One region of the Stenotrophomonas sp. YJH_SMC_110 genome, then DNA from elsewhere that is predicted to be linked to it. Evidence: predicted binding sites of a transcription regulator. Region 1 holds the regulator's gene; each other region holds the start of a gene.
What was found. The regulator FliA, encoded in region 1, starts transcription of late flagellar genes. The targets are predictions, from matches to a motif close to TAAAGTTTNNCNNNCNNNGGCCGATAA.
Positions count from the first base shown of each region.

Region 2: a site for FliA is predicted at 1,479-1,505, ahead of AC5P6H_RS10420 (GGDEF domain-containing protein). Genes of this name have one in related genera too.
Region 3: a site for FliA is predicted at 5,072-5,098, ahead of AC5P6H_RS02310 (methyl-accepting chemotaxis protein). Genes of this name have one in related genera too.
Region 4: a site for FliA is predicted at 906-932, ahead of AC5P6H_RS19215 (flagellin). Genes of this name have one in related genera too.

Region 1 covers NZ_JCAFSM010000013.1:25,863-33,031, forward strand. The annotation lists gene flhF (flagellar biosynthesis GTPase FlhF) at 1-1,588, shown strand, start outside; gene AC5P6H_RS18670 (MinD/ParA family ATP-binding protein) at 1,575-2,462, shown strand; gene AC5P6H_RS18675 (RNA polymerase sigma factor FliA) at 2,459-3,205, shown strand; gene cheY (chemotaxis response regulator CheY) at 3,263-3,655, shown strand; gene AC5P6H_RS18685 (protein phosphatase CheZ) at 3,655-4,260, shown strand; gene AC5P6H_RS18690 (chemotaxis protein CheA) at 4,263-6,107, shown strand; gene AC5P6H_RS18695 (flagellar motor protein) at 6,198-6,938, shown strand; gene motD (flagellar motor protein MotD) at 6,940-7,169, shown strand, end outside.
Region 2 covers NZ_JCAFSM010000004.1:282,165-289,333, reverse strand. The annotation lists gene AC5P6H_RS10420 (GGDEF domain-containing protein) at 31-1,446, opposite strand; gene AC5P6H_RS10415 (TonB-dependent siderophore receptor) at 1,733-3,982, shown strand; gene AC5P6H_RS10410 (cation diffusion facilitator family transporter) at 4,163-5,143, shown strand; gene nfi (deoxyribonuclease V) at 5,182-5,856, opposite strand; gene gpmA (2,3-diphosphoglycerate-dependent phosphoglycerate mutase) at 5,950-6,699, shown strand; gene AC5P6H_RS10395 (hypothetical protein) at 6,810-7,169, opposite strand, start outside.
Region 3 covers NZ_JCAFSM010000001.1:534,640-541,808, reverse strand. The annotation lists gene AC5P6H_RS02340 (MFS transporter) at 1-586, shown strand, start outside; gene AC5P6H_RS02335 (KGG domain-containing protein) at 598-903, opposite strand; gene AC5P6H_RS02330 (DUF4434 domain-containing protein) at 1,098-2,582, shown strand; gene AC5P6H_RS02325 (MarR family winged helix-turn-helix transcriptional regulator) at 2,587-3,051, opposite strand; gene AC5P6H_RS02320 (S41 family peptidase) at 3,101-4,012, shown strand; gene AC5P6H_RS02315 (NAD-dependent epimerase/dehydratase family protein) at 4,111-5,004, shown strand; gene AC5P6H_RS02310 (methyl-accepting chemotaxis protein) at 5,216-7,169, shown strand, end outside.
Region 4 covers NZ_JCAFSM010000017.1:8,821-15,989, reverse strand. The annotation lists gene AC5P6H_RS19215 (flagellin) at 1-811, opposite strand, end outside; gene flgL (flagellar hook-associated protein FlgL) at 1,211-2,413, opposite strand; gene flgK (flagellar hook-associated protein FlgK) at 2,410-4,290, opposite strand; gene flgJ (flagellar assembly peptidoglycan hydrolase FlgJ) at 4,299-5,498, opposite strand; gene AC5P6H_RS19195 (flagellar basal body P-ring protein FlgI) at 5,500-6,636, opposite strand; gene flgH (flagellar basal body L-ring protein FlgH) at 6,639-7,169, opposite strand, start outside.

The DNA.
Region 1 (7,169 bases):
CATGCGCTCGGCCATGAACCTGGTGCGCAAGGAACATGGTCCTGACGCCGTGATCCTGTCCAACCGCCGGATCGAGGAAGGCATCGAGATCGTCGCCGCCGCCAACTACGACGAGAGCGCCGTGCAGCGTGCACTGGAAGCCTCGCGCCGTGACGTCGCACCGCCGCCGGCACCCAAGCCGCGCACCGCCGCCGACGCGGTGATCGCCGCCGTCACCCGCCGCCGCAGCAGCACCCCGGCGCCGGAACCGGTCGCGGCCACCACCTCGGCAGTGGCCGCCCTCGCCCGCGCCGCCGTCGGTGCCACCGGCCGCACCCTGGACAGCGCCGACGAGATCGTGCCGACCCGGGGCAGCACCGGCTTCGCCGCCACCCTGGCCCGCGCCGCCGTCAACGAACCGGCACCGCCGGAACAGATCTTCGCCCCGTTCGCCGAGGCCATCGTTGCACCGGCCGCCACCGTGCCGGCCAACCGCGCGCGCTTCCAGATCGACCCGCCGCACGAGGCGCATCACGAAAGCGTGGCCCCGGCCGTGCAGCCGCCGCCGCTGCCGACCGCTGCCGTGATCGACGCGCAGCCCGGGATCGCCGCCAGCGAACCGGCAGCGGTCGAAGCCGCTATCGAAGCCAGCCCGGCCCCCATGCTGGCCCCGGCACCGACGCTGACCGTGGTTGCCCAGGACGACGCCGAGATCCGCCAGCTGCGCCAGGAAGTGGCCGGCATGCGCCAGGTGATCGAGCGCGAGATGAACCGCTTCACCGACGAGCGCCTGCGTGGCAGCCCGGTGCGCGCCACCGCGCTGGACCTGATGGACGAGTACGGTTTCGACGCCGGGCTGGCCCGCGACGTGGCCATGCAGATCCCGCTGGAAACCGAAGCCCATCGTGGCCGCGGCCTGATGCTGGGGCTGATCTCGCGCAAGCTGCCGATCGCCCCGGTCGACCCGCTGGAGGAAGGCGGCGTGATCGCGCTGGTCGGCCCGACCGGCGCCGGCAAGACCACCACCATCGCCAAGCTGGCCTCGCGCTTCGCCGAGAAGCAGGCCCCGCGTGACGTCGCCCTGGTCACCACCGACACCACCCGCATCGGCGCCCGTGAACAGCTGTATGGCTACGGCCGCCAGCTCGGCATCGCCGTGCACGAGGCCAACAGCGGCACCGACCTGGACCAGCTGCTGGAACGCTTGAAGGACTACAAGCTGGTGCTGATCGATACCGCCGGCCTGGGCCCGCGCGACCGTGCCCTGGCCGCCCAGCTGCAGTGGCTGCGCGCCGCGCGCCAGGTGCGCACCCTGCTGGTGCTGCCGGCCAACACCAGCTTCGGCGACATGGACGAGGTGGTGCGCCGCTTCGGTGCGGCCAACCTGCAGGGCCTGGTGCTGAGCAAGCTGGACGAGACCGGCCGCTTCGGCAACGCCCTGTCGGTGGCCGTGGACCACGCCCTGCCGATCACCTGGGTGACCGATGGCCAGGACGTCCCGGAGGACCTGCACCGGGCCAGTGCAGCCAATCTTGTACTTCGCCTTGAAGATTTGCGCCGAGCGGCCGATATGCCCTGCAACCCGGAGTTGAACCATGCCGTCGCGTGAGTACGCCAAGCTGACCAAGACCTTCCCGCTGTCGGCCACCCGCAGCGAGCCGCTCGGCCCTGTGCGCACCATCGCGGTGACCGGCGGCAAGGGCGGCGTGGGCAAGACGAATGTGTCCGCCAACCTGGCGGTGGCGCTGGCGGGCATGGGCAAGCGCACGCTGCTGCTGGACGCCGACCTGGGCCTGGCCAACATCGACGTGATCCTGGGCTTGAACCCCACCTTTACGCTGGCCGACCTGGTGGCCGGCCGCTGCTCGCTGGACGACGTCATCGTCGAAGGCCCGAACGGCGTGCTGGTGGTCCCGGCCGCTTCCGGCCGCCGGCACATGGCCGAGCTTGCCCCGGCCGAGCATGTCGGCCTGGTCAACGTGTTCTCCGAACTGGAACGCGAGCTGGACATCATGGTGGTCGATACCGCCGCCGGCATCACCGACGGCGTGCTGACCTTCTGCCAGGCCGCGCAGGACACCGTGGTGGTGGTCTGTGACGAACCGGCCTCGATCACCGACGCCTACGCACTGATCAAGGTGCTGTCGCGCGAGCGCGGCGTGGACCGCATCCAGGTGGTGGCCAACATGGTGCGCGACCCGAACGAGGGCCGCGTGCTGTACGAGAAGCTGACCCGCGTCTGCGAGAAGTTCCTCGCCGATGTCTCGCTGAACTACCTGGGCTGCGTGCCGCAGGATGACTGGCTGCGCCTGTCGGTGCAGCGCCAGCAGCCGGTGGTGAAGGCCTATCCGTCCAGCCCGTCGGCGCTGGCGATCACCGAGATCGCACGCCGCACCGCGCGCTGGCAGGCACCGACCGAACCGCGCGGTGGCGTCGAGTTCTTCCTCGAACGCATCCTCAAGCAGCGTGGGGTGGCCGCATGAAAGGCGCAGCCCACCAGTACAGGGAAGTCCAGCGCTCGGCGGCCAACGAGGTCATCGCCCAGCATTCGGACCTGGTGCGACGCATCGCCCACCACCTGGCCGCGCGCCTGCCGGCCAGCGTCGAAGTCGATGATCTGATCCAGGCCGGCATGATGGGCCTGATCGAAGCCTCGCGCAGCTACGACGCCGACCAGGGCGCCTCGTTCGAGACCTATGCCTCGATCCGCATCCGCGGCTCGATGATCGACGAGATCCGCCGTGGCGACTGGGTGCCGCGCTCGGTGCACCGCCGTGCACGCGACGCCGCCGCCACCATCCGCCGCCTGGAACAGAGCACGGGCCGTGCCGCCAGCGCCACCGAAGTGGCCGCCGCGATGGAGATGCCGCTGCCGGAATACCTGCGCCTGATGGAAGACGCCGCACGTGGCCAGGTGCTGAGCCTGGAGTCGCGCATCGAAGACCAGGGCGAACTGGATACCGTCGCCCAGGGCGGCCCGACTCCACAACAGGTGCTGGAGCGCGGCGAGTTCGGTCGCGAGCTGGGCAAGGCCATCGGCCACCTGCCCGAGCGCGAACAGCTGGTGCTCTCGCTGTACTACGAGCAGGAGCTGAACCTGAAGGAGATCGGCGCGGTGCTCGGCGTGAGCGAGTCGCGGGTCTGCCAGATCCATGGCCAGGCCGTGCTGCGCCTGCGCGGCCGCCTGAAGATTTTCGAGGCCGTCGACGCCGGCCTGGAAGAATGAACATCCCCGAGGCGACTGCCCCCGGCCGCCCGGAATGAACAACAAAGGAACTCTGCTTTGAACAAGAACATGCGCATCCTCATCGTCGACGACTTCTCGACCATGCGTCGAATCGTCAAGAACCTGCTGGGCGATCTGGGCTTCACCAACACCGCCGAAGCCGAGGACGGGCATGCCGCGCTGTCGCTGCTGCAGAGCCAGCCCTTCGATTTCGTCGTCACCGACTGGAACATGCCGGTGATGACCGGCATCGAACTGCTCAAGGCGATCCGTGCCGACGCCAAGCTGAAGACCCTGCCCGTGCTGATGGTCACCGCCGAAGCCAAGCGCGAGCAGATCATCGAAGCGGCCCAGAACGGCGTGAACGGCTACATCATCAAGCCGTTCACCGCGCAGACGCTGGAAGAGAAGCTGGGCAAGATCTTCGAACGCCTGGCGGCCAGCGCCTGATGGATACCACGGTCGACAAGAACGCCCTCGCCCTGCGCCTGCAGGAAGCCCTGGATGCCCTGGAGTCCGGTGACGAAGCCGCCTGGCGGCAACGCATCGACGGACTGGTCGCGCTGCGCACGCAGCCGATGATGAGTGGCCTCTCGCGGCTGGCCCGCGAGCTGGGGCAGGCCCTGGGCGAACTGCCGACCGTGCCCAGCGAGGCCGGCGAACTGGACGATGCGTGCGCACGTCTGGACCACGTGGTGGCGATGACCGAACACGCTACCCACCGCACCCTGGACCTGGCCGAGGAATGCCGCAGCCTGACCGAGCAGCTGCGCGCCGAAGGCCTGCAGCCAGGCCAGGACGTGCAGCTGGAGCGCATCCGCCACAACCTGACCGAGATCGCCCTGACCCAGAGCTACCAGGACCTGACCGGGCAGATCATCCGTCGCGTGGTCGGCATCGTCCGCCGCGTGCATGAAGGCTTCGGCGCGCTCGGCCTGCCGCCGGAACAGCATCGCACCGACCCGGAACTGGCCGGGCCGGCACTGAAGGGACTGGACCGCCACGCGGTCTCGCAGAACGACGCCGACGACCTGTTGTCGGATCTGGGGCTGTAAGCATGAGCGCGGTATCCGACGACATCACTGCCGATTTCATCATCGAGGCACAGGAAATCCTGGATCGCCTCGGCGAACAGCTGGTGTCGCTGGAGCAGGCACCGCAGGACACCGAACAGCTCAACGCGGTGTTCCGGGGCTACCACACGCTCAAGGGCGGCGCGGGTTTCCTCGGTGTCACCGCCATGGTCGAGCTGTGCCACGCCGCTGAAGAGGCGCTGGGCGCTGCACGTGCCGGCCAGGCCGTGCTGCAGGCCCATCACTTCGACGCCGCCCAGCAATCGCTGGACTACCTGCAGTCGATGCTCGATGCCGTGTCTTCCGGCACCGAGCCGGGCTATGCACCGCCGGACCTGATCGCCCAGTTCGACGTGCATGGCGGTGCAGCAGCGCCTGCCGCCGCTGCCGCCGCACCGGCGGCCGGTGCCGGCGACCTGATCACCGACGACGAGTTCGAGGCGCTGCTCGACCAGCTGCACGGTGGCAACGCACCGACTGCGGTGGCGCCGGCAAAGAAGGCCGACGACGGCCTGATCAGCGAAGATGAGTTCGAAGCCCTGCTCGACCAGCTGCACGGTGGCGCCGCACCCGGCGCCAGGCCCGCGGCTGCGGTGGCGCCGGCACCGATCGCCGCCCCGCGCCCGGCCACCGCACCGGCACCGGTGGCCAAGCCGGCCGCCAAGCCGCTGGCCGAAGCCGAACACACCGTGCGCGTGGACACCAAGCGCCTGGATGCGATCGTCAACCTGATCGGCGAACTGGTGCTGTCGCGCAACCGGCTCAAGACCCTGCGTGCGCGCCTGCGCGACGAGGAGCTGGACCGCGCCGTGTCCACCCTGGACATCGCCACCGCGCGCCTGCAGTCGGCGGTGATGCGCACCCGCATGCAGCCGGTGGGCAAGGTATTCTCGCGCTTCCCCAAGGTCGCCCGCGACGTCGCCCGCTCGCTGAAGAAGGAAGTGGACCTGGAGCTGATCGGCGCCGAGACCGAGCTCGACCGCAACCTGGTCGAAGCGCTGGCCGACCCGCTGGTGCACCTGGTCCGCAACGCCATCGACCATGGCGTGGAAATGCCCGACCTGCGCGAAGCGCAGGGCAAGCCGCGGATGGGCCATGTGCGGTTGTCGGCGCAGCAGGAAGGTGACTACGTCAGCATCGAGGTGCAGGACGATGGCGCCGGCATCGATCCGGAAAAGCTGCGCGCGAAGGCACGCGAGAAGGGCCTGATCGATCCGGAAGCCGCCGCCCGCCTGAGCAGCGAGGAGTGCCTGCACCTGGTGTTCCTGCCCGGCTTCTCGACCAAGCAGCAAGTCACGGATATTTCAGGACGCGGCGTCGGCATGGACGTGGTGCAGTCGCGCATCCGCGAACTCAGCGGGCAGATCCAGATCCAGTCGGAGCTGGGCCGCGGCAGCCGCTTCCTGATCCGCGTGCCGCTGACCCTGGCGATCCTGCCGACCCTGTTGGTGCAGGCCGGCGAGGACGTCTATGCGCTGCCGCTGGCGCGCGTGATGGAGGTACTGCACGCGCCGCGCACCTCGCTGGGCTGGTTCGATGGCCGTGCCGTGCTCGACCGCCGTTCGCACACGCTGCCGCTGGTCGATCTGCGGCAGTGGCTGGATGTGACGCCGGCCGCATCGACCCTGCTGACCATCGTGGTGCTGCAGGCCGGCGAAGCGCGCTTCGGCCTGGTCGTGGACCAGGTCCGTGGGCGCGAGGAAGTGGTCATCAAGCCACTGCCGAAGGCCCTGCGCGGCCTGCGCGGTTACGCCGGTGCAACCTTGATCGGCGATGGTCGCATGGCGCTGATCCTGGATGTGGATGGCCTGCGCAGCCCGCACGACTGACCCGCTTGCTGAACCCGTAAAACCGTGAAGTCGCACCAGTAGCCCGTACCGGTGTCTCAAGTCCCATTCATACAAGCCGATACCGGATCCATGGATAGACTCAGCCTCATTGGACTCTTTCTCGCCCTGGCCTCGCTGGTCGGTGGCAGCATCCTCAAGGGCGCCGGCCTGGCGTCGTTGTGGTCGCCTGCGGCGTTCGTGATCGTCATCGTCGGCACCGTTGCCGCGATCCTGCTGCACACCTCGCCGGCGGTGTTCAAGCATGCGTTCAAGATCGTGCGCTGGGTCGTGCGCCCGCCGCACAGCGATCGCCGCGAACTGATCCAGCAGATCGTCGAGTGGAGCAACATCGCCCGCCGCCAGGGCCTGCTCGGCCTGGAATCGCAGGTGGAAGCGCAGCAGGACCCGTTCCTGCGCAAGGGCCTGCAGCTGCTGGTGGACGGTGTCGAGCCCGAATCGATGCGGCACATGCTGGAAATCGAACTGGGCAGCCAGGAACACCAGGACCAGGCCGGCGCCAAGGTGTTCGAAGCGATGGGCATCTACGCACCGACGCTCGGCATCATCGGCGCCGTGCTGGGCCTGATCGCGGTGATGAAGAACCTGGCCGACCCGAGCAAGCTCGGCCACGGCATCGCTGCGGCGTTCACCGCCACGATCTACGGCATCGCCTCGGCCAACCTGCTGTTCCTGCCGATCGCCGCCAAGCTCAAGAGCGTGATCTCGCACAACACGCGCGACCGCGAAATGGTCATCGAAGGCCTGATCTCGATCGCCCAGGGCGAGAACCCGCGCAACATCGAAACCAACCTCTCCGGCTTCCTGCACTGACATGGCCCGCCGCAAGCACCACGAAGAGCACGCCAACCACGAAGCATGGGCGATCCCCTATGCCGACCTGATGACGCTGCTGCTCGCCTTCTTCGTGGTCATGTACGCGATCTCGTCGGTGAACGAGGGCAAGTACCGGATCATGGCCGACGCGCTCACCGATGCCTTCGGTGGCGCGCCGCGCACGATCAATCCGGTGCAGGTGGGCAACAAGCAGGTGCAGGGTGGCGG
Region 2 (7,169 bases), on a different contig from region 1:
GACCAGCGGTCGACTCTACCTGTCCTGTCGTCATCGCTGCAGTGCACGCCGTCCCGGTGCTTCCTCAAGGTCCGCGCTGGCCACTACCACGCGGTTGCGGCCGCTGCGCTTGGCCTCGTACATCGCCGCATCGGCCCGTGCCATCAGCCGCTCGTAGTCCGGGTGGCCGTCATGGCCGGCTACGCCGATGCTGGCGGTCAGTGCCAGTACCTGGCCGTTGGCCAATGCCACCGGTGACTGCGCGATCTGCCGCCGCAGGCTTTCGGCGATCACCGCGGCCTGTGATTCGCTGGCCGCGACCAGCACCACCACGAACTCCTCGCCGCCATAGCGGAACAGGTAGTCACTGCCGCGGGTCAGCTGGCCGAGCAGGCCGGCGACGTGCTGCAGCGCGCGGTCCCCGGCGTCGTGGCCGTGGCCGTCGTTGATCGCCTTGAAGTGATCCAGGTCGAGCAGCAGCAGCGAGAACGGCGTGCAGTTGCGCGTGGCCAGTTCGATCTCCCGGCGCAGCACGGTAGGCAGGAAGCGGCGGTTGAGCAGGTTGGTCAGCGCATCGCTGCCGGCATCCAGCTCACCGATGCGCTCGAACAGCAGCGTCATCAGGGTGCGGATGGCGGCCAGGTCCTCGCGGATGGCCGGCAGCACCGCCAGTCGTTGTGCCGGGGCATCGTTGCTCGCCCGCTGCAGGTTGCTGTCGATGCGGGCCATCAGCTGGCCGACCTGCCGGGTCTCGCTGCTCTCGCCGAAGCTGGGGATGCCCTTGTGGGTGAACCACAGGCCGAACTCGGAAGTGGCCAGGCTGGCGCTGTCGCTGGCCTGTACGTGGCCAGCGAGCGCGTAGAGCAGGGCGTTCTCCCAGTCCAGCAGCAGTGCGCGCTGGCGTTCGCGTTCGGTGCCGACGTTCTGCACCAGCGAGAACAGCCGGTACGCAGCATCGGCGCGGGTCGAGCGCTCGCGTGCATGGGTATAGGCCAGGGTCATGCCTTCCATGGCGATGTCCATGATCGCGCTGAGGCAGTCGATGGCGGCGAACGCAGTGGCACTGTCGGGCGCGTCGTCGTGCAGGCGCACGAACAGTTCGTGCTTGAGCACGCGCGCGCCGCGGGTGACCAGGTCGACCGGAATACCGACCCGGGCATGCACATCGCCGATCACCCGCTGCGAGGCAACGGCGCCGGCAATACCGTCGGCATTGGTGGTCAGCAACTGCACCAGCCAGCGCTGCATGGCCGGCTGCAGGCGCTGCTTGACCTGATCGTGGGACAGGAAGCGGCGTGCACGCCCGTCCTGCAGCAGTACCTCGTAGAAGCGTTGGGCCAGCGCCGGCGGGGCATCGGCGGCGGCGGCGTGCAGCAGCGCGGTGGCGGCAGGGCCGGCCTGTTGCAGGCAGTGCTGCCAGGCCTCGGCCAGCGGTTGGCTGGCATCGTCCAGTTGGGGTGGTTCCACGTCGATCTCTGACTGCGTACGGCAAACCACGGGTATCGGCCGCGGTGGCGCACGGTTGATGGCGGGTTGGCCGGTCAGTTTATGCGCGATGCAGGGTTGCACGGCGCGCAAAGCACGTCGGCGCCGCGGCGGCAATGAGTGAACGCATTTGAGAATCACTCGCATTGATGGGAGAATGCGCGCACGGATCGGCCCGCAGGCGACTGCAGCGACGCTCCGCCTCCCCCTCGTCGTTGCCTCAAGCCCTTTGCCAGAGGCCCCGTTGCCCTGCCAGAAGGTCCAGATCATGTCTCCTGCCGTTGTCCTTTCGCCGCGCCCGCTGGCGCTCGCCGTTGCCGCCCTGCTGGCGGGAAGCGCCCTGACCGCCCAGGCCGAAACCGATGCCACCGATATCGACACGGTGCATGTCACCGCCTCGCAGATTGCCCGCCAGGCACTGGGTACCTCGACCATCACCGCCGAGGACATCGCCAAGCGCCCGCCGGCCAACGACATCGCCGAGCTGCTGCGCACCATGCCGGGCGTCAACCTCACCGGCAACAGCGCCTCGGGCCAGTACGGCAACAACCGCCAGATCGACCTGCGTGGCATGGGCCCGGAAAACACCCTGATCCTGGTCGACGGCAAGCGCATCGGTGCGCGTGATGCCGTGCGCATGGGCCGTAGCGGTGAGCGCAATACCCGCGGTGATACCAACTGGGTGCCGGCGGAAATGATCGAGCGCATCGAAGTGCTGCGCGGCCCTGCGGCGGCACGCTATGGCTCCGGTGCGTCCGGTGGCGTGGTCAACATCATCACCAAGCGCCCGACCGGCGACCTGACCGGAGCGGTCGACCTGTATGGCCTGGTGCCCGAGCACAGCGCCGAAGGCGGCAGCGAGCGCGTCGGCCTGCAGCTGAGCGGGCCGATGACCGACACCCTGTCGTTCCGCCTGTACGGCAACCTCAACAAGACCGACGCCGACTCACTGGACCTCAACCGCCAGTACGCCACCAACCCGAACGCGGTGCCGCCGGCTGGCCGCGAGGGTGTCAAGAACCGCGACGTCAACGCGTTGCTGCGCTGGGACATCACCGCCGACCAGGTGGTGGAGTTCGAAGCCGGCACCAGCCGCCAGGGCAACATCTACGCCGGTGACCGCGCGGTCAGCACTACCGGTACCTCGACCGGCGTTGACCTGGCGGCGCTGGCCGACGGCGAAGCGGAAACCAACCGCATGTACCGCAACACCGGCGCGATCACCCATCGCGGCCGCTGGGGCGACGTGACCTCGCGGGTGACCGCCGCGGTGGAAGCGGTCAACAACTCGCGCATCAATGAAGGCCTGGCCGGTGGCCCGGAAGGCAGCTTCAACGGCACCGACTGGTCGACCTCGCGCCTGCGCAACTACCAGCTGGATGGCGAAGTGAGCTTCCCGACCTCGCTGGGCAGCGTCGAGAACATCTGGACGCTGGGCTTTGAATACCTGGACAGCCGCCTGACCGACCCGTACTCGATGAGCCAGTCCAGCAGCAGCGGCGGCGGCATCCCGGGGCTGTCGGCCGATCGCGCGCGGGGCAAGGCCGACGCGCAGACCACCGCAGTGTTCGTCGAAGACAACATCTACCTGGGTGAGCGCTGGATCGTCACCCCGGGCCTGCGCTTCGACCACCACAGCCAGTTCGGCAACAACACCAGCCCCAGCCTCAATGCGCAGTTCCGCATCAACAGCGACTGGGTGGTGAAGGGCGGCATCGCCCGCGCGTTCAAGGCGCCGAACCTGTACCAGTCCAATCCGGACTATCTGTACTACACCCGTGGCAACGGCTGCCCGAATGCACTGCCGAGCCTGGGTGCCGGTTGCTACATGCGCGGCAACGCGGACCTGAAGGCGGAAACCAGCCTGAACAAGGAACTGGGCATCGAGTGGGCACCGCAGAGCGGCTGGCAGGCCTCGTTGACCTACTTCCACAACGACTACAAGGACAAGATCCAGGCCGGCTACACCCAGGTTGGCCTGACCGCCGACACCAAGGGCCGCATCTTCCGCTGGGAGAACGCGCCCAAGGCGATCGTGCAGGGGCTTGAAGGCAACCTGGTGATCCCGCTGCTGGGCGAGCAGGGCAATCGCCTGAAATGGAGCAACAATTTCACCTACATGGTGGAAAACGAGAACAAGAGCACCGGCCAGCCGCTGTCGGTGATCCCGAAGTACACCGTCAACACGATGCTGGACTGGCAGGCCACCGACAAGCTGTCGGTGCTGCTGACCGGCACGTTCTACGGCAAGCAGAAGCCGGCCACCGCCAACATCAACAATGATCCGCGCTGCACCGGCAGCTGCGATCCCTCGATCGCGCTGCAGGACCGCGGTGCCTACAACATCTGGGGCGTGAGCGCGCGCTACAGGGTGACCGAGACGGTCAGCTTCGGCTTCGGCGTCAACAACCTGGCCGACAAGCGCCTGTTCCGCGAGGCCAACAGCAGCGATGCCGGTGCGGCGACCTACAACGAACCGGGCCGCGCCTACTGGGCCAGCCTGCGCTTCGGGTTCTGACCGCACGCGGACGCCGGTCCGCTGCGGTCGCCAGGCCAGGCCAGGCGCTGCCGGCCACGCTCCGGTAGCGCCGGGCCTTGCCCGGTGAGGGATCGCCTGGGCTGCAATGTTATAAACACCGTAATAGTCTCCCCCGCCAGCACGGCGTAGCCTGCACCGCATCGCAAAGGAGCTGTTGCCATGGGCCACGACCACGATCACCTGCCATCCCAGATCCGCCACGAGAAACCCTTGTGGTGGGCGCTCGGCCTGACCTCCACCTTCCTCGTCATCGAGGTGGTGGGCGCGTTCTGGACCAACAGCCTGGCGCTGCTGTCCGACGCGGCACACATGGCCACCGATGCACTGGCACTGATGATCGCGCTGGTCGCGGTGCGGTTGAGCCGACGCCCGCCGGACGCGCGCCGCACCTACGGCTATGCACGCCTGGAAGCGCTGGGCGCGATGATCAACGGCGCCATGCTGTTCGTGGTCGCCGCCTACATCCTGTGGGAGGCGATCGGTCGTTTCCGCGAACCGCAGGAGATCGCATCTTCGGGCATGCTGGTGATCGCCGCCGCAGGCCTGGTCATCAACCTGATCTCGATGCGCCTGCTGCAGGCCGGCAGCGGCGAGAGCCTGAACGTGAAGGGCGCCTACCTGGAAGTGTGGGCGGATATGCTTGGCTCGGTGGCGGTGATCGCCGGTGCGTTGTTGATCAAGTGGACCGGCTGGAAGCCGATCGACCCGATCCTGGCGGTGCTGATCGGCCTGTGGGTACTGCCGCGCACCTACGTGCTGATGCGCGAGGCGATCAACGTGCTGCTGGAAGGCGTGCCCAAGGGCATGGACGTGGCCAAGGTGCGCGACAGCCTGTCCGGTCATGCTGCGGTGCTGGACGTGCATGACCTGCATGTGTGGGCGCTGGCCTCCAGCACGCCGGCGCTGACCGCGCACATCGTGATGCGCGACGGCACCGACGCCGATGCGCTGCGCCGTGAGCTGGGCGGGCGCCTGCACGATGACTTCGGCATCGAGCACGTGACGCTGCAGATCGAAGCGGACCACTGTGGTGAAGCCTGCGCTGGACCGGCGTCGGCCAAGGGCGGCGCGCAGCAGGGCCATGAAGGCCACGACCACGGTGAGGACGCGCAGGGCCATCGCGGCCACGTGCATCATTGAATGAAAATGAAAGCCGCACCGGGGAATGCCCGGTGCGGTCATTCGTCGCGTCGCGAGGCCAGCCGATCCGCCAGCCGGGTCGGTTCCGGCAGCCGGTAACCGCGCAGCGTGCGCTGCACCCAGTCCAGCGCGGTATCGGCACTGACCCGATGGCCGCCGGCCACGAACAGCGGCTTGCAGCGCACCTTGCTGCGCAGCACCCAGCCCAGTTGTTCGTCGCCATCCTGCAGCGGCGCATGTGCACCGGCCTCGGCGCCCGGTTCGACGAACCGGCCCACCAGCTTCGACTTGGCCACGCCGATGCTGGGCAGGTCGGTGACCACGCCCAGATGCGCGGCCACGCCCAGCCGGCGCGGATGGCTGATGCCATGGCCATCGACGAACACCAGGTCCGGCGTGCGCGGCAGCAGCGCCAGCGCGGCCAGCAGTGCCGGCAGCTCGCGGAAGCTGAGCAGACCGGGGATGTAGGGCATCACCGTGGGGATGCGCGCGATCTCCTGCGCCACGGGCTTCAGCGTCTCCACGTCCAGCAGTACCGCCGCGGCGCGGGTGATGGCGCCGTCGTCTTCAAAGCCAACATCCAGCCCGGCCAGCCAACGGACGTCGCGTGGCAGGCGGTCCTGGCGCTCCACGCGGCCGGCCAGCTGGAGCTGCTGCGCGCGTGCCGCGGAGACGCTGCCTTCCCAACATCCGGGATCGATCACCGTATTCATCGGTCACAGCATCGCACGGGCGGCGCCACGGCCCGGTGAGCGGCGGCCGGGCTACAATGGCGGCCTGCCTTTCCTCGCGTTGGAGACCCTGCAGTGACCCGTAAACTCGTACTGTTGCGCCATGGCCAGAGCCAGTGGAACCTGGACAACCGCTTCACCGGCTGGGTCGATGTCGACCTGACCGAGCAGGGGCGCCGGGAAGCGGCCGCCGCCGGTCGCCTGATGCGCGAGGAAGGCCTGCAGTTCGACGTCGCCCACACCTCCGTGCTCAAGCGTGCCATCCACACCCTGCAGGGTGCGCTGGCCGAGCTGGAGCAGGACTGGCTGCCGGTGAACAAGTCCTGGCGCCTCAACGAGCGGCACTACGGCGGCCTGCAGGGGCTGGACAAGGCCGAGACCGCGGCCAAGCACGGCGAAGAGCAGGTCAAGGTCTGGCGTCGTTCGTACGACATCCCGCCGCCGCCGATGGTCCTGGAAGATCCGGGCCACCCGATCCATGACCGCCGCTACGCCGGTCTGGACCGCAACGCGCTGCCGGGCACCGAGTCGCTGGCCACCACCCTGGACCGCGTGCTGCCGTACTGGCACGACGCCATCGCGCCGCAGCTGAAGGACGGCAAGACCGTGCTGGTCACTGCCCACGGCAACTCGCTGCGCGCGCTGTACAAGTACCTCAACAATGTCTCGCGCGAGGAGATCCTCGAGCTGAACATCCCGACCGGCATCCCGCTGCTGTTCGAACTGAACGACGACCTGACCGTGCAGTCGTTCCGCTACCTGGGCGACCCGGAAGCAGCGCGCAAGGCCGCCGAAGCCGTGGCCAACCAGGGCAAGGCGAAGTAAGAAGCACAAGGCCGGCGCAAGCCGGCCTTCGCTTTTGTCGAGCCGAGCCCACGCTCGGCCGGCGCTGTCGCAACCCGGTAGAGCCAAGCCATGGGGGCTGCATCAGCCAGCTACGAGGGATCCATGCGGCGCACCTTCGGCGGCTGCAACGCGGCAATGTCGATGACGTGTTCCTGGCATATCACCTGATAGTGCGTGAATGGGCCCGGGTAACTGACATCGGCAAAGGTGCCATGGTCCAGATAATCGAGGAATTTCGAACGGCTGTAGCGGCGGAACAGGTTGCCGCTCCAGGTTTCGGCGTCGTCCCAGCTCTGGTAGGACTCGTTGTGCACGGCGTAGCTGATGTAGTGGTCCCAGATCAGCTCAAAACGCTGCGAGTGGGGCATCACCTCTATCGCACGCGCATCATCGATTGAACGTCCATGAGCGAGCTCCACACGGGAGGGCTTTCCGACCACCAGGCCTTC
Region 3 (7,169 bases), on a different contig from region 1:
TGCGCAGGCCGGTGCGCAGCTGGTACCGCAATTCGTGCTGATGGCGGTGGTGTCGCTGCTGTTCGGCCGTCTGGCGGCGTGGTTCGGGCTGCATGCCGCGCTGGTGACGGGCTATGCAATGACAGGCATGGCGCTGTGTGCGATTGCCACGTTCGAGCCGACTACAGCGCACGGCCAGGCCAGCGCACTGCTGATGCTGCTCGGCACTGGCATGGGACTGGCGGTACCTGCGACCGGCATGGCGGTGATGTCATGCGTACCAGCCGAGCGTGCCGGCATTGCGTCGGCCACGATGAACGCGCTGCGCCAGGCGGGCATGAGCCTTGGCATCGCGCTGCTGGGCAGCCTGATGGGCCTGCGCGCGGTATGCCAGTTCACTGCCACCGCGCAGGCGGCAGGGCAGCCCGCAGTGGCCGCACAGGCGCGCACGCTGATCCTGCAGCCGTCTTCACTGCTGCCGGGGACGCAGATACTGGCCTGGTACCGCGGCGCGATTGCCAGCGGTTTCGGCTGGGCGATGGCTGTCGCCGGCGTGCTGGCCCTGTTGGCGGCGCTCGCCCTGTACCGCCAGTGCAGGCGCGCCTGAGCACGCTGCGGTCAGCCTTGCTGGCGTTGCGGCCCTTCCTTCGTCGGCGCGGGTTCGGCCGCGTGCTGCCGCTGTTGCCGTGCATTGGCGTGGCGCGCGTGCCCGCCTTCGCGGCCGATCGCTGCCATGTGCTGGCGATTGCGGCTGATCGCCTCGCCGCCCTTGCGGCCTGCCACGCGTGCCTCGGCCGGGCTGAACTCATGTGCATTGCCGGACGCATGCGCGGCGCGTCCACCCTTTGCGGCGATCGCGCGCTGCTTGTCCCGGTCCATCGAAGCGAAGCCACGATGGGAGGTGCCGTGATGCTGGTCAGCCATGTGAAGGCTCCCGGTGCATGGAAGGGGAGCTCATCCTTGCGTGTGCCCGGCTAAGGCAGTGTCCGCACCGGCGGTGCTGCCCTCACGCCACGCCGCACTGGCTTTCACGGCGCAACTACGCCGCTGCGCGATGAGCGCCGCTTGGCTAGGATGGACCGGCATGGCGGATGACCGCCCAGACAGGAAAGGACGCCGTGAACAGATTCGGATGGCTTGTACTGCTGGCCTGCGCTGCACCGGCCCATGCGGACACTGCGCTGCTGAGCGGCAGTTTCGTTCACTTCGGTTACTCGTCCACCGATGAGCAGCTGCCAGCGGCGCAGCTGCCGCTGTTCCTCGACGAACTGCGGGACCTGGGCAACGACACGCTCATCATCGGCCAGACCCGCGCCACCCGTGCCGGCGTGGGCTGCGCCAGCAGCGCGCAGGATTTCGAATGGATCGCCGGCTTCCCGGCCAAGCTGGGCACGGTGCTGGACGCGGCCGCAGCGCGTGGGATGAAGGTCGTGGTCGGCACCACCTACAGTTCGGGCCAGTGTGCGGCGTTCTGGCAGGGCTCGAACGCTGCAGCGGTGGCGCAGGACGCAGCGCAGTCGATGGCGCAGCTGGCCCAGCAGTACGCGATGCATCCGGCATTCGCCGGCTGGTACATCACCGATGAGCCCGCGCAGGTACCGGCCGAGCGTGCGTCGTTCTATCGTTCAATCGTTTCCACACTGAAAGCGGCGACGCCATCCAGGCCGGTGATGGTGGCGCCCTATCTGGCATCCTCCAGCGTCGACCCGGCCAGCGTGGCCAGTGCTGCGCTACGGTTTCGCTCTGCCACGGGGGTCGACGTGCAGATCTGGCAGGACGGCATCGGCGCGGCGTCGCACGCGAAACTGTTCCAGTGGGATCGACCGGGCTATTCCACCGAGCAGTACTACCAGGCGTTGTCGGCGCAGCTGGGCGCCAGCGCTGTGTGGGCCGATATCGAGCTGTTCAACCATGGCAGCCCGCTGTTCCTTGATGCCGGTAACGGCCTGTCCGGTGCATACCGGTCGGCGTCGGTGCAGCGCATCAACCAGCAATTGTGGAGCGCCCGTTCGGCTGGCAAGCGCGTTGCCTGGCTCAACCAGTACCACATGTCCGAAGTGGTCGGCCCCGGCCAGGGCTACGGCGAGGCGCCGCGGATGATGAACACCTATCGCGGGTTGTACGGGTTGGGTGCCTCGTACCTCGTCGATCCGGTGCAGACCACCTATCACTACAGCGTGGCGCCGGCGACCAGCTATCCCGACGGCAGCGGCCATGAGCTGTTCGACCGCCGTGTAGGCGACCCGCGCAATCCGATGGACGCGGGCTGGGTAGGCGTGCACGGCAACGTCAGCATCACCATCGACCTGGGCCAGCGCCGACGGGTGGACTGGATCGGCCTGCATACGATGACCCGCCCGGCCTGGGGCATCGTCACGCCGACGTCGGTGGAGGTGATGTGCGCCGAGCCCGGAACTGCCGCCGTAACGATCGGCACGCTGTCGGCACCCTTCACCCAGTCCGGCGTGATGGGCTCGACCGAAGAGGAGTACGTGCTCGGCAATGCAGCCCCCCTGGCTGCGCAATGCCGCACGCTGGAGCTGCGCGTGGCCAACGGCAGCTGGACCTTCCTCAGCGAGATCGAGATGGCTGCAGAGCAGTAGCGCCTCAGCGCCGGCGGGCGTCCTGCAGGCGCTGTGCGAAGGGCCGTTGTTCGAGCGCCACCAGTGCTTTGCGCAGCACCTGCTCCAGCGACTGCCCCAGATCGGCATCGAGGCTGCGTGCCGCCACTGCGGTGGCCTGCCATTGCGCCTGCAGCACGGGCATCGCGCGCTGCGCGCGCGGGCTCAACTGCAGGATGCGTTCGCGCCCGTCGTCACCATTGGCAGTGTGCAGCCAACCATCGCGCACCATCGCCGCCACGGTCTGGCTGAGCGCCGAATGGCTGAGCCCGCAGGCCAGCGCGAGGTCCTTGATCCGGCAGGGGCCCTGCGCCATCAGCGTGCGCAGCACCGGCGTGTAGCGCGGCCGGTAGTCCAGTTGCAGGTGCCGGTAGGCCTGCTCGACGGCCGGGTCCAGCTGGTCCAGCAGTGCGCGCAGCAGGGTACCCAGCGTGGCGTGTTGGAGATCCATGAGTGGGATGATATATAAGCGCTTATATATCCTCAATGCGGGGTGGATGATGGCGGTCTCCTGGATGCTCGGCGCGCTGCTGGCGACGGCCTGCCCGGCGCAGGATGCGGTGCTGCAGGCGGCCGCCAGCGCCGTGCAGGCGCAGTACCTGGACGAGGCGGAGGCCGCCCGCATCGCCGATGCCCTGCGCAGCTGGTCGGCGCAGCAGCGGTATGCGGGCAGCTGTTCGGATCCTGCTGCGTTCAGTGCACGCCTGAACCAGGACCTGGACATGTTCGATGGCCACTTCCACGTTGAGCGCGTGGACGCAGCTGCCGGCCAGGACGACTGGTTGATGGCCTGGCGTGCCGATGCCCGCAGCAATGGTGCCGGTGTGCGCGAGGTGCTGGTGCTGGAAGGCAACATTGGCTACCTGCGGTTGAGTACTTTTTACCCGCTGGATCTGGCGCGGCCGAAGTTCGCTGCGGCCTTCACGCTGCTGGCCGACACCGATGGCCTGGTGCTGGATCTGCGCCAGAACGGGGGAGGCGACGATGCAAGTGCCGACCTGCTGGTGCGCACGCTGCTGGACGCGAAGATCGGCGCGGTGCAGCAGCTGGACCAGCGTGGCCGGCGCACGCCGGTACCGCTGCCGCCTGCCAGCCTGCCTGTGTACCTGAAGCCGCTGGTGGTGCTGATCGACCGGCGTACCGGTTCGGCGGCCGAGTTCGTCGCCTATTCGCTGCAGGCCCTGGGCCGCGCGCGCATTGTCGGCACGCGCAGTGGCGGTGCCGCGCATATGTTTGGTGATCCTGTGTTGCTGCCCGATGGCTATCAGATCAGCATTCCCGACCGGCAACCGATCAATCTGCGCACCGGCGGCAAATGGGAAGGCACCGGCGTGAGGCCTGATGTGGCCGGCGGCGACGATCCGCTGTTCATCGCGCGGCAACTGCTGGCGCCTGCGAGGTCGTCAAGATGAACGCACGATTGCATGGCTGTCCTATCGCAGATGCGCGAATGCATGCCTAGAATCGAAGCATCCCGGTAGTTCCCGGGCGCTTCGAGTGAATGGACTCAATGAAGATTCTGTTGACCGGCAGTTCCGGGCGCATCGGGCGCGCGATCTTCGGTGCGTTGGCGGCCGCCCACGAAGTGGTGGGGCTGGACCGCAGCCCGTTCGCCACCACGCGCATCATTGCCGATGTCACCGATCGCCAGGCGGTCACGCGTGCGGTGCAGGGCGTGGACGCGGTCATCCATACCGCGGCCCTGCATGCTCCGCATGTCGGCCTGGTGCCGGACGCGGTATTCCAGCAGATCAACGTGGAGGCAACCGCGCACCTGCTGCAGGCCGCACGCGAAGCCGGCGCACGGCGTTTCGTGCTGACCAGCACCACCGCGCTGTACGGCCATGCCGTGGTAGCCGGTGGCTGCCGTTGGATCGATGAAGACACCGAGCCGCTGCCGCGCACGATCTACCACCGCACCAAGCTGCAGGCCGAGACCCTGGCTGAAGCTGCCGCCACGCCGGGCTTCAGCGTTCGCGTGCTGCGCATGGGCCGGTGCTTCCCGGAACCGCCCGAGCGCATGGCGATGTTCCGCCTGCATCGCGGCATCGACGCCCGCGATGTGGCCAGCGCACACGCTGCACTGCTGCTCGACGAAGGCGCCCGATTCGCCCGCTATCTCGCCTGCGCACCGACGCCGTTCCGGCGCGAGGACTGCCTGGAACTGGCCACCCACCCGCGCAGCGTGCTGGCCCGTCGCGCGCCGCAGCTGCTGGCCGAGTTCGAACGCCGTGGCTGGCCGCTGCCATTGAGCATCGACCGTGTCTACGACAGTGCCCGCCTGCGCAGTGAGCTGGGCTGGCAACCGTGCTTCGGGCCGGACGACGTGCTGCAGCAGTATGCCGTCGGCAGCATCGAGGTACTGCCGCGCGCGCAGTGGATCAAGGACCGCGTGGCCGAGTGAGGCCATCGCGACGGACGGGTGGCTGACCCGACCCTGAGCAGATTCAGGAATGTGCAGGCCGGTCGCCTCAACCTCGTTGGCGGGCGGCCGCTAACCCGGTGCGCTTCCAGCGCCGGGCCCGCCCGGCGGCCGGTGGCCTGCGCGACGGATCGCGCGCCTGCGCGGTGCCTTCGTGGTGCCGGTCGTCCTGAACTGCCTTGCGGACCCTCCCATGCCTTCTTCCCGTTCCGCCGCTGCCCGCCGCCCGGGCAGCATCGCCCACAAGCTGATGCTGGGCACCGCTGCGATCGCGCTGCTGTGCTTCGGCCTGACCGCGTTCCTGATCTACCGACAGGCCAGCGCCAGCCTGATCAGCGCCTCGCGCCAGACCATGACCAGCGAGGCGACCGCTGAGGCGCGCCAGGTGGCGGCCGATCTGGGCACCGCCTTTGCCAGCAACGATGCCATGGTTGAAGGCGTGCTGGCCCAGCGCGCCCGTGGTGACGTGCCCGACCGCGCCAGCCTGGCGGCGGTGCTGGGCGAGCAGCTGCGCGCCCATCCCGAATGGCTGGGCAAGAGCACCATGTGGGAGCCCGATGCCTTCGACGGCAAGGATGCCGAGTTCGTCAACACCGAGGCGCACGATGCCACCGGCCGCTACATGAGCTACTGGGCCTGGCAGGAGGGCAAGCCGCAGCAGTCGGTGATGACCGATTACACCGAGACCGCCAGCGGTTCCGGTGACTGGTACATGGTGCCCAGCCGCGACAAGCTGCCGAAAGTGAGCGAACCGTATGCCTATGACATCGCCGGGCAGCAGGTGCTGATGAGTACGCTGAGCACGCCGATCATCGAGAACGACAGGTTCCTCGGTGTCTTCACCGTCGACTTCTCGCTGGCAGCGTTGCAGAAGCACCTGGCCACGCTGAAGCCGATGGGGGCCGGCCGCGTCGAACTGCTGTCGCCGAAGGGCGTGGTGCTGGCCTCGGCCAATGCCGCCGAAATCGGCAAGCCTCGCAACGACGCACTGACCCGCAGCATGCTGGCCGAGATCGCCGCCGACCGTCCCTTCGAGGCCTTCAGCCCCGATGCGGCCGGCAACGTGCGCGTGTATGTGCCGCTGCGCGTGGGCGATGCCCCGCAGCGCTTCGCGCTGGGCGTGGTGATGCCGCATGCGGTGATCGTGGCCGAAGCGCGCCAGCTGCTGTGGCTGACCCTGCTGGTCGGCGTGATCGCCGCGCTGACCCTCAGCGCCGGTGTCTACATACTGCTGCGCCGCCTGGCGATCCGCCCGCTGGCCGAAGCGGTGCGCGTGGCCGGTGACGTCGCCGCCGGCAAGCTGGACAGCACCCTGCCAGCGCGCAGCAACGACGAAGTGGGGCGCCTGCTGGACGCGATGCAGGGCATGCGCGGCCAGCTGCAGGCGGTGATGGCTGCGCAGGCCGAAATGGCGCGCCGCCACGATACCGGTGAACTCAGCTACCGCATGGATGCCGCGGCGTTCCCGGGCGAGTACGGCCGCATGGTGGCCGACAGCAACCAGCTGGTGGCCTCCAGCAACGCGGTCACCCAGCGCCTGGTTGAAGTGATGCAGCGCTATGCCGTCGGCGACCTCAGCGTGGACATGGAAGCACTGCCGGGCGAGAAGGCGGTGTTCACCGCTGCGATGGCGACCACCAAGCGCAACCTGGCCGCGATCAACGAGCAGATCCAGCAGCTTGCCGCTGCGGCCGCCGCCGGTGACTTCGCCGTGCGCGGTGATGCACTGCGCTTCGACCACGATTTCCGCCGCATGGTGGAGACCCTCAACACCATGATGGAAGTCAGCGACCACAACCTGGCCGCACTGTCGACGCTGCTGCGCGCGATCGCCGGCGGTGACCTCAGTACCCGCATGCAGGGTGACTTCCATGGGGTGTTTGCGGTGATGCGCGACGATGCCAACAGCACCGTGCAGCACCTGACCCAGATCGTCGGCCAGATCCAGCAGTCGGCAGCCAGCATCCGCCTGGCCGCCGGTGAGATCGCTGCCGGCAACAGCGACCTGTCGCGCCGTACCGAACAGCAGGCTGCCAACCTGGAAGAAACCGCCGCGTCGATGGAAGAACTGACCTCCACCGTGCGCCAGAACGCCGACCACGCGCTGCAGGCCAACGCGCTGGCCGGTTCCGCGGCGGGCGTGGCCA
Region 4 (7,169 bases), on a different contig from region 1:
GAGTCGCCGCGCTGACACCCAGCGCGAAGGTCTGGCCATCCTTGACCGAGGCCAGGCTGACGACGCCGGCATTGACCGAGGCAACCACGCCGGTTTCGCCCAGCTTGTTGTTGATCGCCGCGGCGGTGGCCGAGGTGATCGATTCGCCGGCCTTCACCGTGAAGTCGCTGATGGTGACCGTGGTGGCGGTGCCGCCCGGCGGGGTGACCGAGACCTGCAGGCCGGAGTAGGTGGTGTCGGCCGTCGCCTTGTCCACCGCCAGTGCGGTGCCGGTATAACCGTTGGCGAAGGTGGCCGCGCCCAGCGAATCGGCCTTGGCGTTGACCACGCTGTTGATGGCGATGGCCTGTCCGGCGTTGGCACCCACCTGGAACAGCTGGCTGGTGAAGCTGCCGTCCAGCAGCTTGGTGCCGTTGAAGTCGGCCTGCTTGGCGACGCGGTCGATCTCGCTGACCAGCTGGGTCACTTCAGCCTGCAGGGCCTTGCGGTCGCTGGCCGAGTTGGTGGCATTGGAGGCCTGCACACCCAGTTCGCGGATGCGCTGCAGGTTGTTGCCGACTTCGTTCAGCGAACCCTCGGCGACCTGGGCCAGCGAGATGCCGTCGTTGGCATTGCGGATGGCCACGTCCAGACCGCGGATCTGGGTGGTGAAGCGCTCGCTGATGGCCAGGCCGGCCGCGTCGTCCTTCGCGCTGTTGATGCGCAGGCCGGACGAGAGGCGCTGGATGGTGGTGGCGAGCGAGCTGCCGCTGGTGCTCAGGTTGCGCTGAGCGTTGAGCGACATCGTATTGGTGTTGATTACCTGTGCCATGGGGTCGTCTCCTCTTATATGGAACCCGTTGGTGAATGAAACGAAGCGCCGCCTGTTTTTTTGTGTGGCTGTGTGCTTCGCCGTTGCCAAATGAATAACGGCGCTTTGTCAACAACCTTTAGCCGTGAATTCCGTTGAAGCCAGAATTCGTTGCCTGAAGCTGTTTTCCCGGGGTTTTCAGCCCTGTTGCCAGGGTGGAAGCGGCCCCGGGAGGGGCGGTCGGGCAGGGCCTGACCAGCGCTGATGAAGGTATCGGCGGGGTCGGGCCGGGCTTGATGGAGAATCACGGAAAATCGGTCGGCGACGGCCAGGTAGCCGCGCAGCGGCGGGCAGGCGCGCAAACGAAAAAGGCCGCGATGCAGGGCATCGCGGCCTTTCGGGACTGACTCGGGCGGCGCGTCAGCGCAGCTTGTTGAACAGCGACATCGACTGCATCTGCGAGAAGATCGTCTGCGCCGCCTGCAGCGCGGTGCTCTGCAGCTGGTACTGGCTCAGCGCATCGGCGTAATCCAGGTCGCGCATCTGCGACAGCGTGGTCTTCAGGGTCACGCCATTGGCCTCGCGCATGTCGGCCGCATTGTCCAGCGCCTTCAACTGCGCACCGCCTGCGGCACGCGAATCGATCATCCGCTCGGAAGCGCGCGCCACGTCGCGCAGTGCGCTCTGCAGCTGGTTCTGCTGCGCGGTCATCTGTGCGGTGGTACCGGTGTCGGCACCCAGCGCCGCCACCAGGTTGTCCATGGTGGAGAAGATGTCTCGGCTGCTGGCGGCCTGTACGTTGAAGCTGTCACCCGCCGCCGGTGCGCCGGTGATGCGCAGGCGCACACCGTTCACTTCCAGATCGTCGCCGGCCTTGTAGGTGCCGGCTCCGGTCACGTTGCCCGCACCATCCACCACCTCGTACTGGTTGCCAGTGGTGAAGCGCACGCTGAAGCCCTGGCCGTTCCAGCTGTCGCTGCCGTCGCGGGTGATGTTGGTCAGCACGCCGTTGCCGGTGTTGCCGGCCGCGGCGCTGCCGTCGACGAAGCCATCGCCGGTGGGAATGCGCATGAAGATCTCGCTGCCGGGCAGCGCGTCCTTCACGTAGGTATCCGGACCGACTTCGACCTGGCGCTGGGTCTGGTCGCCACGGTAGACCACTTTGCCGTTGATCTTGGCAAACGGCGGGTCGCCGTCGTTGGTGCCACCGAACACGTAGCGGCCGGTGCCATCATCGGCGTTGGCCAGCGACAGCAGGCCGTCGCGGATCTGGTTGACCTCGGTGATCAGCGTCTTCTTGTCCGCCGCGCTCAGCGCCGGATTGCTGGCCTGGATGGTCAGATCGTTGACGCGTGCCATCAGGTCGTTGACCTGTGCCAGGGTGTTTTCCTGCACGCCCAGGCGGTTCTGCACGTTGCCGGCATTGAGCTTCATGCGGTCCAGTGCAGCCAGGCTGCGGTCAAGGCCGACCGCGGTGCCGGCGGCAACCGGATCGTCCTTGGCGCTGACGATCTTGCTGCCGGTGGCGATCTGCTGCTCCAGATGGCTGAGCTTGGCCTGCTTGGCCATCATCAGCGACACCGACTGGTTGAACATCATGCTGGTGGAGATGCGGCTGCTCATCGGCGGACGGCTCCCAGGATGGTCTGGAACATGCTGTCGGCGGTCGAGATCAGCTGCGAGGCGGCCTGGTAGGCCTGCTGCAGGCGCAGCATGTCCGCCGCTTCCTCGTCCAGGTTCACGCCGGAGACTTCGTCGCGGGCTTCCTGCGCCTTGTCATTGATCACCAGCTGCGCGTCGAGCGAGTACTCGGCCGAGCGGGCGGCGGCGCCGACCTGGGTGGTCAGGCCACCCAGTGCACCGTTCAGTGTCACCGTTCCGGCGTTGAACGCCTTCGCGCTTTCCACCTTGGCCAGCTTCGACGCGTTGCTGTTGTCCGACGAACCGGCCGGGGTCGGGGTGATGTTGAAGGTATCGCCCACCTTCGGTGCACCGTCCAGCACGAAGCTCCAGCCGTTGGCGCTGATGGTCTGGCCGGGCGTGTAGGTCTGCGGCGGCCCACCGTCGATGGTGTAGGTGGTGGCCGAGGTGAACACGATCGCCGACGGATTGCGCAGGTTGGCGTTGGTCGAATCGGTGACGGTGACACCGCTCAGCTTGCCGGTACCGGTGTTGGCGGTGGCGGCCGCGCCCTTCACCGCTGCAGCGGCGGCGATGCGCGACGGATCGGTGATTGCCACTTCCATGCTGCCGGCCACGCCCGCGGTCGGCTGCAGCAGGAAGCGGTCATTTGCAGCCGGCGTACCGCCGACGACCAGCTTGACGCCGTTGATCACCAGCGGATCGGCGGCGGTGCCGGTGCCGGTCAGCGGGATGCTGGCGCCGGTGTCGGCGCGGCTGGCCTTCCAGTTGGTGCCATCGAACTGCAGCACCACGTTCTGCGCGTCCAGCTTGCCCAGGTCGCCGTAGGTTGCGCTGAGGCTGGCGGTGCCGGTATTGCTGTTGTTGCCGGTGACGCGCGGGTTGCCGATGGTGAAGAAGTCCCCGCCCAGCTGGCCATACAGGTCCACGCCCTGGTGGTGCGCCTGGTTGAAGCTCTCGGCCAGGCCCACCGCCAGCTTGCCCAGTTCAGCCTGGGCAGGGGTCAGCACGGTGTCGCGGAATTCCAGCAGGCCACCGATCTGGCCGCCGACCGCCTTCGGGTCGAGGCGGATGGTGTTGCCCTGGGTCTCCAGCGCCAACTGCAGGCGCTCGGGCTGGTACGGGTCGGCCACGGTGGTGACCTTGGTCGCCGTGGTACCCACCACCAGCGCGTTGCCGCCGGCGGTGTAGACATTCATGATGCCGCCGTCCTGGATCACCGCCGTGCCACCGGTGTAGCCGATCAGCTGGGTGATCAGCTGGTCGCGGCGGTCGAGCAGATCGGGTGCGGCAGAGGCGATGTTGGTGCCGATGGCGCCGTTGATCTGCGCGATTTCCTGCGCCAGGCGGTTGACCTCGGTGGCACCGGCCAGCAGGCCGTTGTTGACCTCGCTGTTGAGGTTGTTCAAGTGCGTGTTGAGCTGCACAAAGCGGTTGGCCAACGCCTTGCCGCCGTCGAGCATGTTCTGGCGGTCGGCGGTGCCGGCCGCGTTGGACGACAGGCCACTGACCGAATCGAAGAAGTTCGACCAGACGCCGGCCACATTGGTGGCCGCATCGGAGAACAGCGCGTTGACCCGGTCGGCCATGCCCGAAAGCTGTTTCAGGCGCGCCAGTTCACCGCTGCTGTCGAGCAGGCGCGAGATCGCCAGCTGGTCGGCCGTGCGGCGGATGTCAGTGATCCGGGTGCCGTTGCCGACCGTGCCATAGCCGTAGTTCTGCGGGTCGGCGGTAGCGAAGTTGACCTTCTGCCGGCTGTAGCCGGGCGTATTGAGGTTGGCCACGTTGTGGCTGGTGGTCGCCAACGCACGCTGGAAGGCGAGCAGGGCACCGGTACCGGTGGAAAGTACGCTGGACATGGGGTTCCTCAACGACGGGTGATACCCAGCGCCGCGGTCGCGGTGCTGGCGAAGGTCTGGCCAAGGCGCGCGCCGGCGTCGGTCACGGCCGCTACGGCACGCTCGATGGTCGGGCCGCCGGCGATCGCGGCGATCTTGGCCGCATAGCGCGGGTCGGTGGCATAGCCGGCGCGCTGCAGGCCACGGGCGAAGCCCTGCACGTCGGTGCCGGCCTGCAGGGCCTGCTGGTAGCGCGGGCTGGTCTTCAGCAGGCGCACGTAGTCGGCGAAGCTTTCGGCCGGCGAGCTGTAGGCGCGGAAGCTGGCGGTTTCGTTGCGGCGTACGCCATCCACGTATTCGTGGGTGCCGGCTTCAACGCGCTGGCCGCTCCAGCCGGTGGCCTTGATGCCGAACAGATTGTGCGAGGTACTGCCGTCGGACTGGCGGATGTGGCGCTTGCCCCAGCCGGTTTCCAACGCGGCCTGGGCGACCAGCGCACGGGCATCCACGCCCAGTTCCCTGGCCGCGCTCTGCGCGTGCTGCCAGATGCTGGCGACGAAACCTTCCGGCGTGTGCGGCCCCAGCTGGGCCACGGCGGTGCGGGTAGCCATCGCATCGGCCTGGCTCATGGCCGTACCGCGGTTGCTGGCCGTCGCCGACCACTGGTCGTTGTTGGTGGACCAGTCCTCGCCCTGCAGGTTGCCGATGTACGGATCCTCGGTGCCCAGCGAGCGGTGCAGGCTGCTGCTTTCGCGACCGGCGATCAGGTCCAGTGCCTGTTCCATCGGTGCCAGCGCGGCCTGCGCGCCGTGCTGTGCGCCGGCCGCCATCTGCTGCAGCATGCGCACGGCCTGGCTGCCATCTTCCAACGGCAGCGACGGTGCCGGCTTGTCCGGCGCGTTGAGCTGGTAGGCGCGGCTGGCCTTGGCCGGATCCACGCGGGTATCCAGCGCGGGGCCGTCGGCGGCCTGGCCGGACAGCTGGCGGCTGATCATGCCGGACAGGCCCAGCCCCTTGCCGCGGGTCATCGCCTCGGCGATCTTCTGGTCGTACATGTCGCGGAACATCTTGTTCTCGCCGGGAAACAGCGAGTCGCCGAAACTGGCATCACGCATGCTCTTGACCAGCATCTGTGCGAACTGGCCTTCCAGCTGGCGTGCGACCTTGTCGATCTTCGCCGGGTCGTTCTGCTGCGCCGGGTGCAGGTCGAATGCGGGATTGATGCGCATGTCAGATCACCTCGAGCTCGGCACTCAATGCGCCGGCCTGCTTCAGGGCTTCCAGGATCGCGATCAGGTCGCCCGGCGCCGCGCCCACGGCGTTCACCGCGTGCACGATCTCGTCCAGGGTGGTGCCGCCGCTGAACTTGAACATGCGGCTGCCGTCGTTGGTGGCGGTGATGGTCGACTGTGGGCTGGCCACGGTACGGCCACCGGACAGGGCATTGGGTTGGCTGACGTTGGTGTTCTCCTGGATCGTCACCGTCAGCGAACCATGCGAGATCGCGGCAGGGCCGACCCGCACCTGCTGGCCGATGACCACCGTGCCGGTGCGGGAATTGACCACGACCTTGGCCGGGGCGCTGCCCGGGGTCAGCTCCAGGTTCTCGATGCGGGCCAGCAGGCCGATGCGTGCGCCCGGATCGGTCGGCGCAGTCACGGCCACGGTCACGCCGTCGACCGCACGCGCGGCGCCTTCGCCGAACGCGTTGTTGAGTGCGGCGACCATGCGCGAAACGGTGGTGAAATCGTTGTTGTGCAGGTTCAGCGTGATGTCGCCGCCATTGGCCAGCGGGTCGGGCAGGGCACGCTCGACCGTGGCGCCATTGGGAATGCGGCCCACGCTCGGTACGTTCACCGAAACCCGCGAACCATCCTTGCCCTGCGCACCAAAGCCGCCGACGATCAGGTTGCCCTGCGCGATCGCATAGATCTGGCCGTCGGCGCCGCGCAGCGGGGCCATCAGCAGCGAGCCGCCGCGCAGCGAGACGGCGTTGCCGATCGACGACACGGTGATGTCGATCGGCTGGCCCGGCTTGGCGAACGGCGGCAGCTCGGCATGGATCGCGACGGCCGCAACATTCTTCAGCTGCGGATTGACGTTGGCCGGTACGTTCACGCCCAGCTCGCCGAGCAGGTTCTTCAGGCTCTGCACGGTGAAGGGCGCCTGGCTGGTGCGGTCGCCGCTGCCATCCAGGCCGACCACCAGGCCGTAGCCCACCAGGGCGTTACCACGCACGCCGCCGACCTGGGCCAGGTCCTTGATGCGCTCGGCGCTGGCCGGGGCTGCCACGACCAGCAGCATCAGCGCGACGAACGACGCCACGCGGCGATGCCAGGAAGAAGAGGGGAGGAGTTTCATGGCCATACTCAGAACGGCGTCAGGCCGGAATTGAAGAAGCGGCTCAGCCAGCCCATCGCGTTGGACTGCGCGACCGGGCCGCGGCCGCCGTAGACGATGCGGGCTTCGGCCACGCGGCTGGAAGGAATGGTGTTGTCCTGGCTGATGTCGCCCGGGCGCACGATGCCCTGCACCTGTACCAGTTCATCACCCTGGTTCAGCCGCAGGTTCTTCTGCCCCTGTACCACCAGGTTGCCATTGGGCAGGCGCTGGATCACCGTGACGGTGACACTGCCCTGCAGGCGGTTGCTCTGCGCGCTGTTGCCCTTGCCGGTGAAGTCACGCGCGCCCTTGGCCGTCGCACTGAGGATGTCCTTGCCGCCCAGGGTGACCGGCGCACCGAGGATGGACGGCGTGCCCAGGCTCAGGTTGGATTCCTTGTTGGTGGCCGTGTTGGCGCTGGTCTGCGCGGTGGTGTTTTCCAGCAGGGTGATGGTCAGCAGGTCGCCGACATCGCGTGCGCGGCGGTCCGAGTACAGCTGCAGGGTCGGGCCGGCAGC